3 regions of the Methylobacterium sp. WL1 genome follow, and region 1 is predicted to be linked to each of the others. Evidence: predicted binding sites of a transcription regulator. Region 1 holds the regulator's gene; each other region holds the start of a gene.
What was found. Region 1 encodes HrcA, which represses chaperone genes, less so after heat shock. Its sites were predicted from a motif close to GTTAGCACTCNCNNNNNGNGAGTGCTAAC; they were not measured.
Positions count from the first base shown of each region.

Region 2: the regulator HrcA is predicted to act here: its motif matches at 1,098-1,126, upstream of groES (co-chaperone GroES).
Region 3: the regulator HrcA is predicted to act here: its motif matches at 1,681-1,709, upstream of groES (co-chaperone GroES).

Region 1 covers NZ_CP042823.1:3,188,048-3,191,323, forward strand. The annotation lists gene rph (ribonuclease PH) at 1-552, opposite strand, end outside; gene hrcA (heat-inducible transcriptional repressor HrcA) at 719-1,774, shown strand; gene FVA80_RS15545 (methyl-accepting chemotaxis protein) at 1,796-3,276, opposite strand, start outside.
Region 2 covers NZ_CP042823.1:5,184,324-5,187,599, forward strand. The annotation lists gene FVA80_RS25280 (DUF6481 family protein) at 1-316, opposite strand, end outside; gene FVA80_RS25285 (cold-shock protein) at 452-661, opposite strand; gene groES (co-chaperone GroES) at 1,231-1,518, shown strand; gene groL (chaperonin GroEL) at 1,726-3,276, shown strand, end outside.
Region 3 covers NZ_CP042823.1:2,672,863-2,676,138, reverse strand. The annotation lists gene groL (chaperonin GroEL) at 1-1,247, opposite strand, end outside; gene groES (co-chaperone GroES) at 1,320-1,610, opposite strand; gene FVA80_RS12970 (CorA family divalent cation transporter) at 1,821-2,807, shown strand; gene FVA80_RS12965 (PAS domain-containing methyl-accepting chemotaxis protein) at 3,004-3,276, shown strand, end outside.

The sequences.
Region 1 (3,276 bases):
CTCGGCCGCCGAATCCTCGGCGTAGTCGAGGTCGAGCACCGGTGTGCCCTTGTACAGGCCGCAAGACACGGCCGCGACGTGGTCGCGCAGCGGGTCCACCGAGATGATCGAGCGGGTGCGCATCCAGGCGAAGCAATCGTAGAGCGCCACCCAGGCACCGGTTATCGCCGCGGTCCGGGTGCCGCCATCGGCCTGGATCACGTCGCAATCGACGGTGATCTGGCGCTCTCCCATTGCGGGCAGGTTGGTGACCGCGCGGAGTGACCGGCCGATGAGCCGCTGGATCTCCTGCGTGCGGCCCGACGGCTTGCCCGAATTGATCTCGCGCCGGGTCCGGTCATGCGTCGCGCGCGGCAGCATCGCATACTCGGCGGTGACCCAGCCCTTGCCGGAGCCGCGCAGCCACGGGGGACCGCGCTCTTCGAGGGAGGCGGTGCAGAGCACGCGGGTGTTGCCGAAGCTGACCAGGCAGGAGCCCTCGGCGTAGCGCGAGACCGCGCGCTCCAGGGTGACCGGCCGCAGCTCGTCGGCGGCGCGCTTCGAAGGCCTCATCGCGGGCCCTTTCTGATGAGAGAGTGAGGGCCGGGCTCTTAGGCCGCGGAGCCTGCGCGGGCAAGCATCGCCGTACGGATTGATCCCTGGACACCGGGCGGACATGATCGCACGACAGGATGACCGCGTGACCGATTCCAACAGCCTCTTTCCGCAAGACCCCTCGATGCAGGCGCTCGCCGCCCTCAACGAGCGCGCCCGCGAGATCTTCCGGCAGATCGTCGAGAGCTATCTCACGACCGGCGAGCCGGTGGGGTCGCGCAACCTGGCGCGCATCCTCCCGATGGCGCTGTCGCCGGCCTCGATCCGCAACGTCATGGCGGACCTGGAGCATTCCGGCCTGATCTTCGCGCCGCACACCTCGGCCGGCCGGCTGCCGACCGAGCTCGGGCTGCGGTTCTTCGTGGATGCCATGCTCGAACTCGGCGATGTCGGCCAGGAGGAGCAGACCCGGATCGAGGCGGAGATGCGCGCCGCCGCCTCTGGCCACACCTTCGATTCGGCGCTGGCCGCAGCCTCGACCATGCTGTCGGGCATCTCGCGCGGCGCTGGCGTGGTTCTGACCACGAAGGCGAACGTCCACCTCAAGCACATCGAGTTCGTCCGCCTCGATCCGGCCCGCGCCCTCGTGGTGCTGGTCTCCGACGACGGCTCGGTGGAGAACCGGCTGGTCGACCTGCCGCCGGGTCTGCCAGCCGGCGCGCTCCAGGAGGCCACGAACTTCCTCAATGCCCGGCTGCAGGGCCGCACCCTCGGCACGCTGCGCGCCGAGATCGAGGCTGGCCGCAAGGCGATGAAGCGCGAGTTGGACGCGCTGACCGAGCGCTTGGTCGATGCAGGCCTCGCGACGCCGGTGGGCCCGAGCGAAGCCCGGCAACTGATCGTGCGCGGTCAAGCGAACCTGCTCGACGACCTGCGCGCCGTCGAGGACCTTGAGCGCATCCGCCTGCTGTTCAACGATCTCGAGACCCAGAAGGACGTCATCGACCTCCTGGCCCGCGCCGAGGGCGGCGAGGGCGTGCGGATCTTCATCGGCTCGGAGAACAAGCTGTTCTCGCTCTCGGGCTCGTCGCTGATCGCCGCGCCGTTCCGCGACGGGTCGCAGAAGATCGTCGGCGTCGTCGGCGTGATCGGGCCCACGCGGCTGAACTACGCCCGTATCGTCCCGATGGTCGATTACACCGCCCGGGTGGTATCGAAGCTGCTCGACGGCAGCCGCTGACAGCCGCCCGTCGGGCCGCGCTCAAGCGGCCCGGACGGTGTGCAGGAAGTCTGCAACCTCGCGAGACAGCTGCGCCGATTGCCGCGAGAGCGCGGAGGCCGCGTCGAGCACCTGATGGGCGGCCGTGCCGGTCTGCTCCGAGGCCGCGGCGACGCCGGTGATGTTCGTGGTGACCTCGTCTGTCCCGCTCGCCGCCTGGCTGACGTTGCGCACGATCTCCTGGGTCGCCGTGCCCTGCTGCTCCACCGCGGCCGCTACCGCGCCTGTGACGCGGTTGATGTCGCGGATGCGCGTCATGATCCCGCCGATCGCCTGCGTGGCGTGGTCGGTCGATCCTTGGATCCGACCGATCAGGCCGGTGATCTCTTCGGTGACGCGTCCGGTCTGGGCAGCCAGTTCCTTCACCTCGGACGCAACGACGGCGAAGCCCCGTCCGGCCTCGCCCGCGCGCGCGGCCTCGATCGTCGCGTTCAGGGCGAGGAGATTGGTCTGGGCCGCGATGCTGGAGATCAGCCCGACCGCGTCGCCGATCTTCGAGACCGCCTGGGCCAGGTCCTGCACCAGATGGCCGGTCTGGTCCGCCTCGCCGACCGCCGCTTGCGCCAGGGTGGTCGAGCCCTCCACCTGCCCGGCAATCTCCCGGACGCTGGTGCCGAGTTGCTCCGCTGCGGCCGCGACCGTGCGGACGTTGGTGGCCGCCTCCTCGGCGGCGGCCGCGACGCTGGTCGATTGCGCCGCAGCCTGGGTCGCGCTCGCCGTCAGGGTCTGGGCCGTGGCCTCAAGCTCGGTGGCCGAGGACGAGACCATGCCGACGATCGCCCCGACGGCCTGCTCGAAGCCATCGGCCAGCGCATTCATCGCGCGCCTGCGCTCGGATTCGGCGGCCTCGTCCGCCCCGCGCTTCGCCTCGGCCTGGTCGCGCGCCCGCTGCGCCACCAGCGCCTTGATGCCCTCGACCGCTTGGCCGACCAGGCCGATCTCGTCGCCGCGCCGAGCCTCGGCGATCTCGGTATCGAGCGCGCCCTGGCTCATGCGCTGCAGGACGCCAACCAAGCGATTGAGCGGACGCGAGACGGTGAGCGTCATCAGCCGGCCGACGACGAGGCCGAGCACGAGCAGGACCAGAAGGGTGGCCACCGCCAGCTCCTTCGCCAACAGCGTGGTCGAAGCCAGCGCCTCGGCGCTGTCGACCGAGAGCGCGATGTACCACTCGAGCGATGGCGGCAGGTTCGGGACGCGGGCGAAGGCGGTGAAGGTCGGCCGGCCGCCCTCCTGGGTCGCGGCAAGGTCGCCGCCGATCTTCGGCGGCGGCCCCGCGATCAAGTCCGACAGCGGTTTGCCGATCAGCTCCGCGCGCGGATGGGCCAGCACCGTTCCACCGCGCGACACCAAATAGGCGTAGCTTTTGCCGCCCGCGCCGACCTCGGCGATCATCCGGGTCAGGGCGGCGCTGTCGAAGTCGCCTCCGATCACGCCGAGGACCGCCCGGTTCTTGCCGAAGA
Region 2 (3,276 bases), 2.0 Mb from region 1:
CGGCGGCCTGACGGACGATCTCGGCCGCTGCGCGCTCCTGTTCGGCAAGGGCTTCGGCGGCGCGGACCGCCTCGGCGGCGGCGCGGGCGGCCTCCCGCTCGCTCACCCGCACTTCGCGGGCCTCGACGACGGCCTGGCGTTCAGCCTGCCGGGCGAGGACGGCCGGATCGTCCGCCGCGGGCCGTGCACGGAACTGGGCCAGCCGCTCTTCCTTGGCTTTCGCGCCGGCCTCGAGACGATCGGACAGCTGCGTTTCTTTGAATTGACCCACGGATACTCCTCGCGCGCTTCGCAGCGCCGGTGGCGAGAGCATCATCCCGAAAGCGTATCGGAGACCGATGATGCCCGATCAAGAGCCCGAAACGGCATCACGGATGCCGGTCCAGAAACAGAAGAAGCCGCTCCACACAGGGAACGGCTTCGAAACGCGTCCTCTGGTGAGGCGCTCGGTTCAGGCGGCCTGGAGGCTGCCGGCGGACTGCTTGCCGCTGCGACGGTCGGTTTCCAGCTCGAAGGAGAGCTTCTGGCCCTCGATCAGGTTGCGCATGCCGGCGCGCTCGACAGCCGAGATGTGCACGAACACGTCCTTGCCGCCGTCGTCAGGCTGGATGAAGCCGAAGCCCTTGGTCTCGTTGAACCACTTAACGGTGCCGATGGTCATAAATATTCCAACTGCTTTAGAGCATGATGCGATCGACCAGCATTCCGGCCGACCAAAATCATCATACGGTAACAAAGATCCAGTGTTTGCTGCTGATGCGCTGCACGGGCAGCGAACGCTGGACGATCGAATGGGTCGAGCGCACGCCGTGCATGCGCTCATCCGCGAGTCGTCGAAAATGGGAGAGATGCAGAGCGCTCGCCCTGTTGTGGCGAGACGGCCGAATATCTGGCCTCAAATCGATCCGTGATCTCTAGCGCATCGCCGGGATAATCACAATCCCGAAATAGGCCGCGGAGAAAAACCGTCTGGCGTGCCGGCGAAATCGCGGGTTCTTGCGATGTTGTTTTGGTGTGCGACTTTCAATATTCCAGGCCGCCCGTGCAGGCTCAGCCGCTTCGGAGGGCCGCGATCGAGCCCGGCGGCTTCGAAGCGCGTTAGCACTCTCGCCGATTGAGTGCTAAGAGATCCACACCCGGCGCGGATGATTCGGTCCGCCGCCGCCTTTCCCGTCCGGGCTCCGTCATGCCGACGCGAGACCCGCAGGCGGGACGACCAGGACGCCACACATGAAGTTTCGCCCGCTGCACGACCGCGTGGTGCTACGCCGCATCGAGGGCGAGGAGAAGACCAAGGGCGGGATCATCATCCCCGACACCGTCAAGGAGAAGCCCCAGGAGGGCGAGGTCGTCGCCGTCGGACCCGGTGCCCGGGACGAGGCCGGCAAGATCAATCCCCTGGAAGTGAAGCCCGGTGATCGCGTGCTGTTCGGCAAGTGGTCCGGCACCGAGGTCAAGATCGACGGCCAGGACCTTCTGATCATGAAGGAATCCGACATCATGGGCGTCGTCGCCTAGAGTCGTACCGGATCGCGCCGTCCCTGATCGCACTGCAATCGGGTACGGCACTCAGTCCTAGATTCGACGCGCCCGCGAACGCCGAACCGGTACCCGTTTCAGCAGCCGGCGCTCTGAGGGCGTCCGCTCCCGCAGATGCTGCCCAAGCCCTTCGAGGCGCCCGCTCCGGCGCGCCTCGGGGCCGAACGACAACAGAAGAGATTGTCCATGTCAGCCAAAGACGTCCGTTTTTCCGTCGACGCCCGCGAGAAGATGCTGCGCGGCGTCGAGCTGCTCGCCAGCGCGGTGAAGGTGACGCTCGGCCCGAAGGGCCGGAACGTCGTGATCGAGAAGAGCTTCGGCGCCCCGCGCATCACCAAGGACGGCGTCACCGTCGCCAAGGAGATCGAACTCGCCGACAAGTTCGAGAACATGGGCGCCCAGATGGTGCGCGAAGTGGCCTCGAAGTCGAGCGACATCGCGGGTGACGGCACCACCACCGCCACCGTGCTGGCCGCCTCCATCGTCCGCGAGGGCGTGAAGTACGTCGCCGCCGGCATGAACCCGATGGACCTGAAGCGCGGCATCGACCTCGCGGTCGCCGCGGTCGTGAAGGACATCAGCGAGCGCTCCCGCAAGGTCGCCTCCTCGGAGGAGATCGCCCAGGTCGGCACGATCTCCGCCAACGGCGACAAGGAGATCGGCGAGATGATCGCCCACGCCATGCAGAAGGTGGGCAACGAGGGCGTGATCACGGTCGAGGAGGCCAAGACGGCCGAGACCGAGCTCGACGTCGTCGAGGGCATGCAGTTCGACCGCGGCTACCTGTCCCCGTACTTCATCACGAACGCGGAGAAGATGGTCGCCGAGCTCGAGGATCCCTACATCCTGATCCACGAGAAGAAGCTGTCGTCGCTGCAGGCGATGCTGCCGGTGCTCGAGGCCGTGGTGCAGACCGGCAAGCCGCTGCTGATCATCGCCGAGGACATCGAGGGCGAGGCGCTGGCCACCCTCGTGGTGAACAAGCTGCGCGGTGGCCTGAAGGTCGCGGCCGTGAAGGCGCCGGGCTTCGGTGACCGCCGCAAGGCGATGCTCGAAGACATCGCGATCCTGACCAAGGGCCAGATGATCGCCGAGGACCTCGGCATCAAGCTCGAGAACGTGACGCTCGACATGCTCGGCCGCGCCAAGCGGGTGCGCATCGAGAAGGAGAACACCACGATCATCGACGGCGTCGGCGAGAAGACCGACATCGAGGGCCGAATCTCGCAGATCAAGGCGCAGATCGAGGAGACCACCTCGGACTACGATCGCGAGAAGCTGCAGGAGCGCCTGGCCAAGCTCGCGGGCGGCGTCGCGGTGATCCGCGTCGGCGGTTCGACCGAGGTCGAGGTCAAGGAGAAGAAGGACCGCGTCGACGACGCCCTCCACGCCACCCGCGCGGCTGTCGAGGAAGGCATCGTCCCGGGCGGCGGCACCGCGCTGCTGCGCGCCAAGAAGGCCGCCCAGGGCCTCACCAGCGACAACCCCGACGTCCAGGCCGGCATCAAGATCGTGCTGAAGGCGCTCGAGGCCCCGATCCGTCAGATCGCCTCGAACTCGGGCGTCGAAGGCTCGATCGTGGTGGGCAAGATCCTGGCCAACGCCTCGGAGACCTACGGCTTCAACGCCCAGACCGAGGAGTATGTCGACATGCTCCAGGCCGGCATCGTCGATCCGTCCAAGGTCGTCCGGGCGGCGCTCCAGGGTGCGGCTTCCGTGGCCGGCCTGCTGGTCACC
Region 3 (3,276 bases), 520 kb from region 1:
CCGCCGCCCGGGACGATGCCTTCCTCGACAGCCGCGCGGGTGGCGTTGAGGGCGTCGTCGACACGGTCCTTCTTCTCCTTGACCTCGACCTCGGTCGCGCCGCCGACGCGGATCACCGCGACGCCGCCCGCGAGCTTGGCCAGGCGCTCCTGCAGCTTCTCGCGGTCGTAGTCCGAGGTGGTCTCCTCGATCTGCGCCTTGATCTGCGAGATCCGGCCCTCGATGTCGGTCTTCTCGCCGACGCCGTCGATGATCGTGGTGTTCTCCTTCTCGATGCGCACCCGCTTGGCGCGGCCGAGCATGTCGAGCGTCACGTTCTCGAGCTTGATGCCGAGGTCCTCGGCGATCATCTGGCCCTTGGTCAGGATCGCGATGTCCTCGAGCATCGCCTTGCGGCGGTCACCGAAGCCCGGCGCCTTCACGGCCGCGACCTTCAGGCCGCCGCGCAGCTTGTTCACCACGAGGGTGGCCAGCGCCTCGCCCTCGATGTCCTCGGCGATGATCAGCAGCGGCTTGCCGGTCTGCACCACGGCCTCGAGCACCGGCAGCATCGCCTGCAGCGACGACAGCTTCTTCTCGTGGATCAGGATGTAGGGATCCTCGAGCTCGGCGACCATCTTCTCCGCGTTCGTGATGAAGTACGGGGACAGGTAGCCGCGGTCGAACTGCATGCCCTCGACGACGTCGAGCTCGGTTTCGGCCGTCTTGGCCTCCTCGACCGTGATCACGCCCTCGTTGCCCACCTTCTGCATGGCGTGGGCGATCATCTCGCCGATCTCCTTGTCGCCGTTGGCGGAGATCGTGCCGACCTGGGCGACCTCGTCGGAGGTCGAGACCTTCTTGGCGCGCGCGATGATGTCCTTCACCGCGGCGGCGGTGGCGAGGTCGATGCCGCGCTTCAGGTCCATCGGGTTGATGCCGGCGGCGACGTACTTGGCGCCTTCGCGGACGATGGCCTGGGCCAGCACGGTGGCGGTGGTGGTGCCGTCACCCGCGATGTCGTTGGTCTTCGAGGCCACTTCGCGCACCATCTGGGCGCCCATGTTCTCGAACTTGTCGGCGAGCTCGATCTCCTTGGCGACGGTGACGCCGTCCTTGGTGATGCGCGGGGCGCCGAAGCTCTTCTCGATCACAACGTTGCGGCCCTTCGGGCCCAGCGTCACCTTCACCGCGTCGGCAAGGATATCGACGCCGCGCAGCATCTTATCGCGGGCGTCGGCGGAGAAACGAACGTCTTTCGCTGCCATGGTTTGCCTCTTGTGGTTGGGTTGGACCCCAAGGCCTCAGGTGGCCTCAAAGGGTTGGAACGGGCGATCCGATCAGGCGGCGACGACGCCCATGATGTCGGATTCTTTCATGATCAGGAGGTCCTGACCGTCGATCTTGACCTCGGTGCCGGACCACTTGCCGAACAGGACGCGGTCCCCCGCCTTCACGTCGAGCGCGTTGACGCGGCCCTGCTCGTCGCGAGCGCCGGGACCGACGGCGACGATCTCGCCTTCCTGCGGCTTCTCCTTGGCGGTGTCCGGAATGATGATGCCGCCCTTGGTCTTCTCCTCGCCCTCGATGCGACGGACGACCACGCGGTCGTGCAGCGGACGGAACTTCATGAGCTGCCCTCTTGCTTCAGGTCTGCAGTTGGCGTTGATGCGGCGTGCGCGGCCGCTCCCAAGCCCGACTGTTAGCACTCTGTCTTGGCGAGTGCCAATGACGGCGGCGAGTTAGCTCTCGTGCGGCTCGAAGTCAAGACTGTCGCACCCGCGCGCGACGGCGAGATGACCCGGCATCGGCCCTTATTTCCCCTAGGATAACGCGCCCTCATGCTGAGCCTCCACGGACCCGAAGGCGCGGTGACGCCTGAACGCGGCGGCCCGATTCCCGGCAATGCCGTCTGGCTCGATCTGAACGACCCGAGTTCCGAGGAGGCCGCCGCCGTGGAAGCGGCCACCGGCCTGCGCGTACCGTCCCGGGCCGCACTGTCGGAGGTGGAATCCTCCAGCCGGCTGCGGCGCGTGAAGGGCGGGCTGTCGCTCTCGACGCCGATGATCACCTTCGAGCGCAGTGATTCCCAGTTGAAACCGCTGGGGTTCCTCCTGTCGAAGGATCACCTCGTCACGATCCGGTTCCATGACATGCGCGCGATCGACTCGTCGGAGAAGCGCATCGCCGACGGCGACGGCAGCGTGACGCCGAGCGAGATCTTCCTCGTGATCCTGGAGGAGTTGGTCGACAGCCTCGCGGACGCCCTGGAGGACATGGCCTCCGAACTCGACACGCTGTCCACGCGGATCTTCGACTTCGATGTCCGCGGCGCCGACCGCCGTCGGCTCGAAAGCCCGCCGCCCCGCCGCCGCGACCTGGCGCTGCGGCGGATCCTGCGCGGCATCAGCAACCGTGGGAAGGTTCTCGGGAAGATCCGCGCGAGCCTGCTCGGCCTGGAGCGGATCGTGCCGTTCGTGTCGGCCGCTTGCGAAGGGCTCGGCCTGCCCGGCGACGGTCGCTTCGAGACGATCCGGCGCGACATCGACTCCCTGGACGAGTTCGAGACGCGGCTTGCCGAGAACGTTCAGTTCCTCCTCGACGCCACATTGGGGCTCATCAACATCGAGCAGAACAACGTCTTCCGGGTACTGACGGTGGTGTCTGTGGTTGGTGTGCCGCCGACGCTGATCGCCTCGATGTACGGCATGAACTTCAAGCACATGCCGGAGCTGGACTGGGCCTACGGATATCCCTACGCCCTCGCGCTTATTTTGATCAGCGCTCTCGCTCCAATTGTATATTTCCGAAGCCGCGGGTGGTTCTGATATTCGTCAGCTTAAAAGGCAAAAGCTGTCTTTAATACAAATCTAAGCCTCTGCCAATCAACTATTACAATTTACCTTGATTGAATATTTCATTTGACGCGCTCTCAATGCAGGCTTCGGTTTCAAAGACTGTCGAATTATATAAAATTTAACCCAATCTCGGCCATATGCTCGCAGGAGCAGCGTGGGCACCGATATGTTCAAGAGAACCGTCTATAACGAGGCGCAGGCCAAGCTTGACGCCCTGGACCGGTCGTTGGCGATCATCGAATTCTCGATGGACGGGCAAGTCCTGAGTGCCAACCACAACTTTTTGCACCTGATGAAGTACACCCTTGCGGATGTACAAGGCAAACATCATCGCATCTTTGTCGAACCGATGGCTGCCAAGTCGCCAGAGTACACGGAGTTCTGGTCGAAGCTGAAGGACGGTCAGTACGTCACCGGTGAATTCCTGCGGATCGACAAG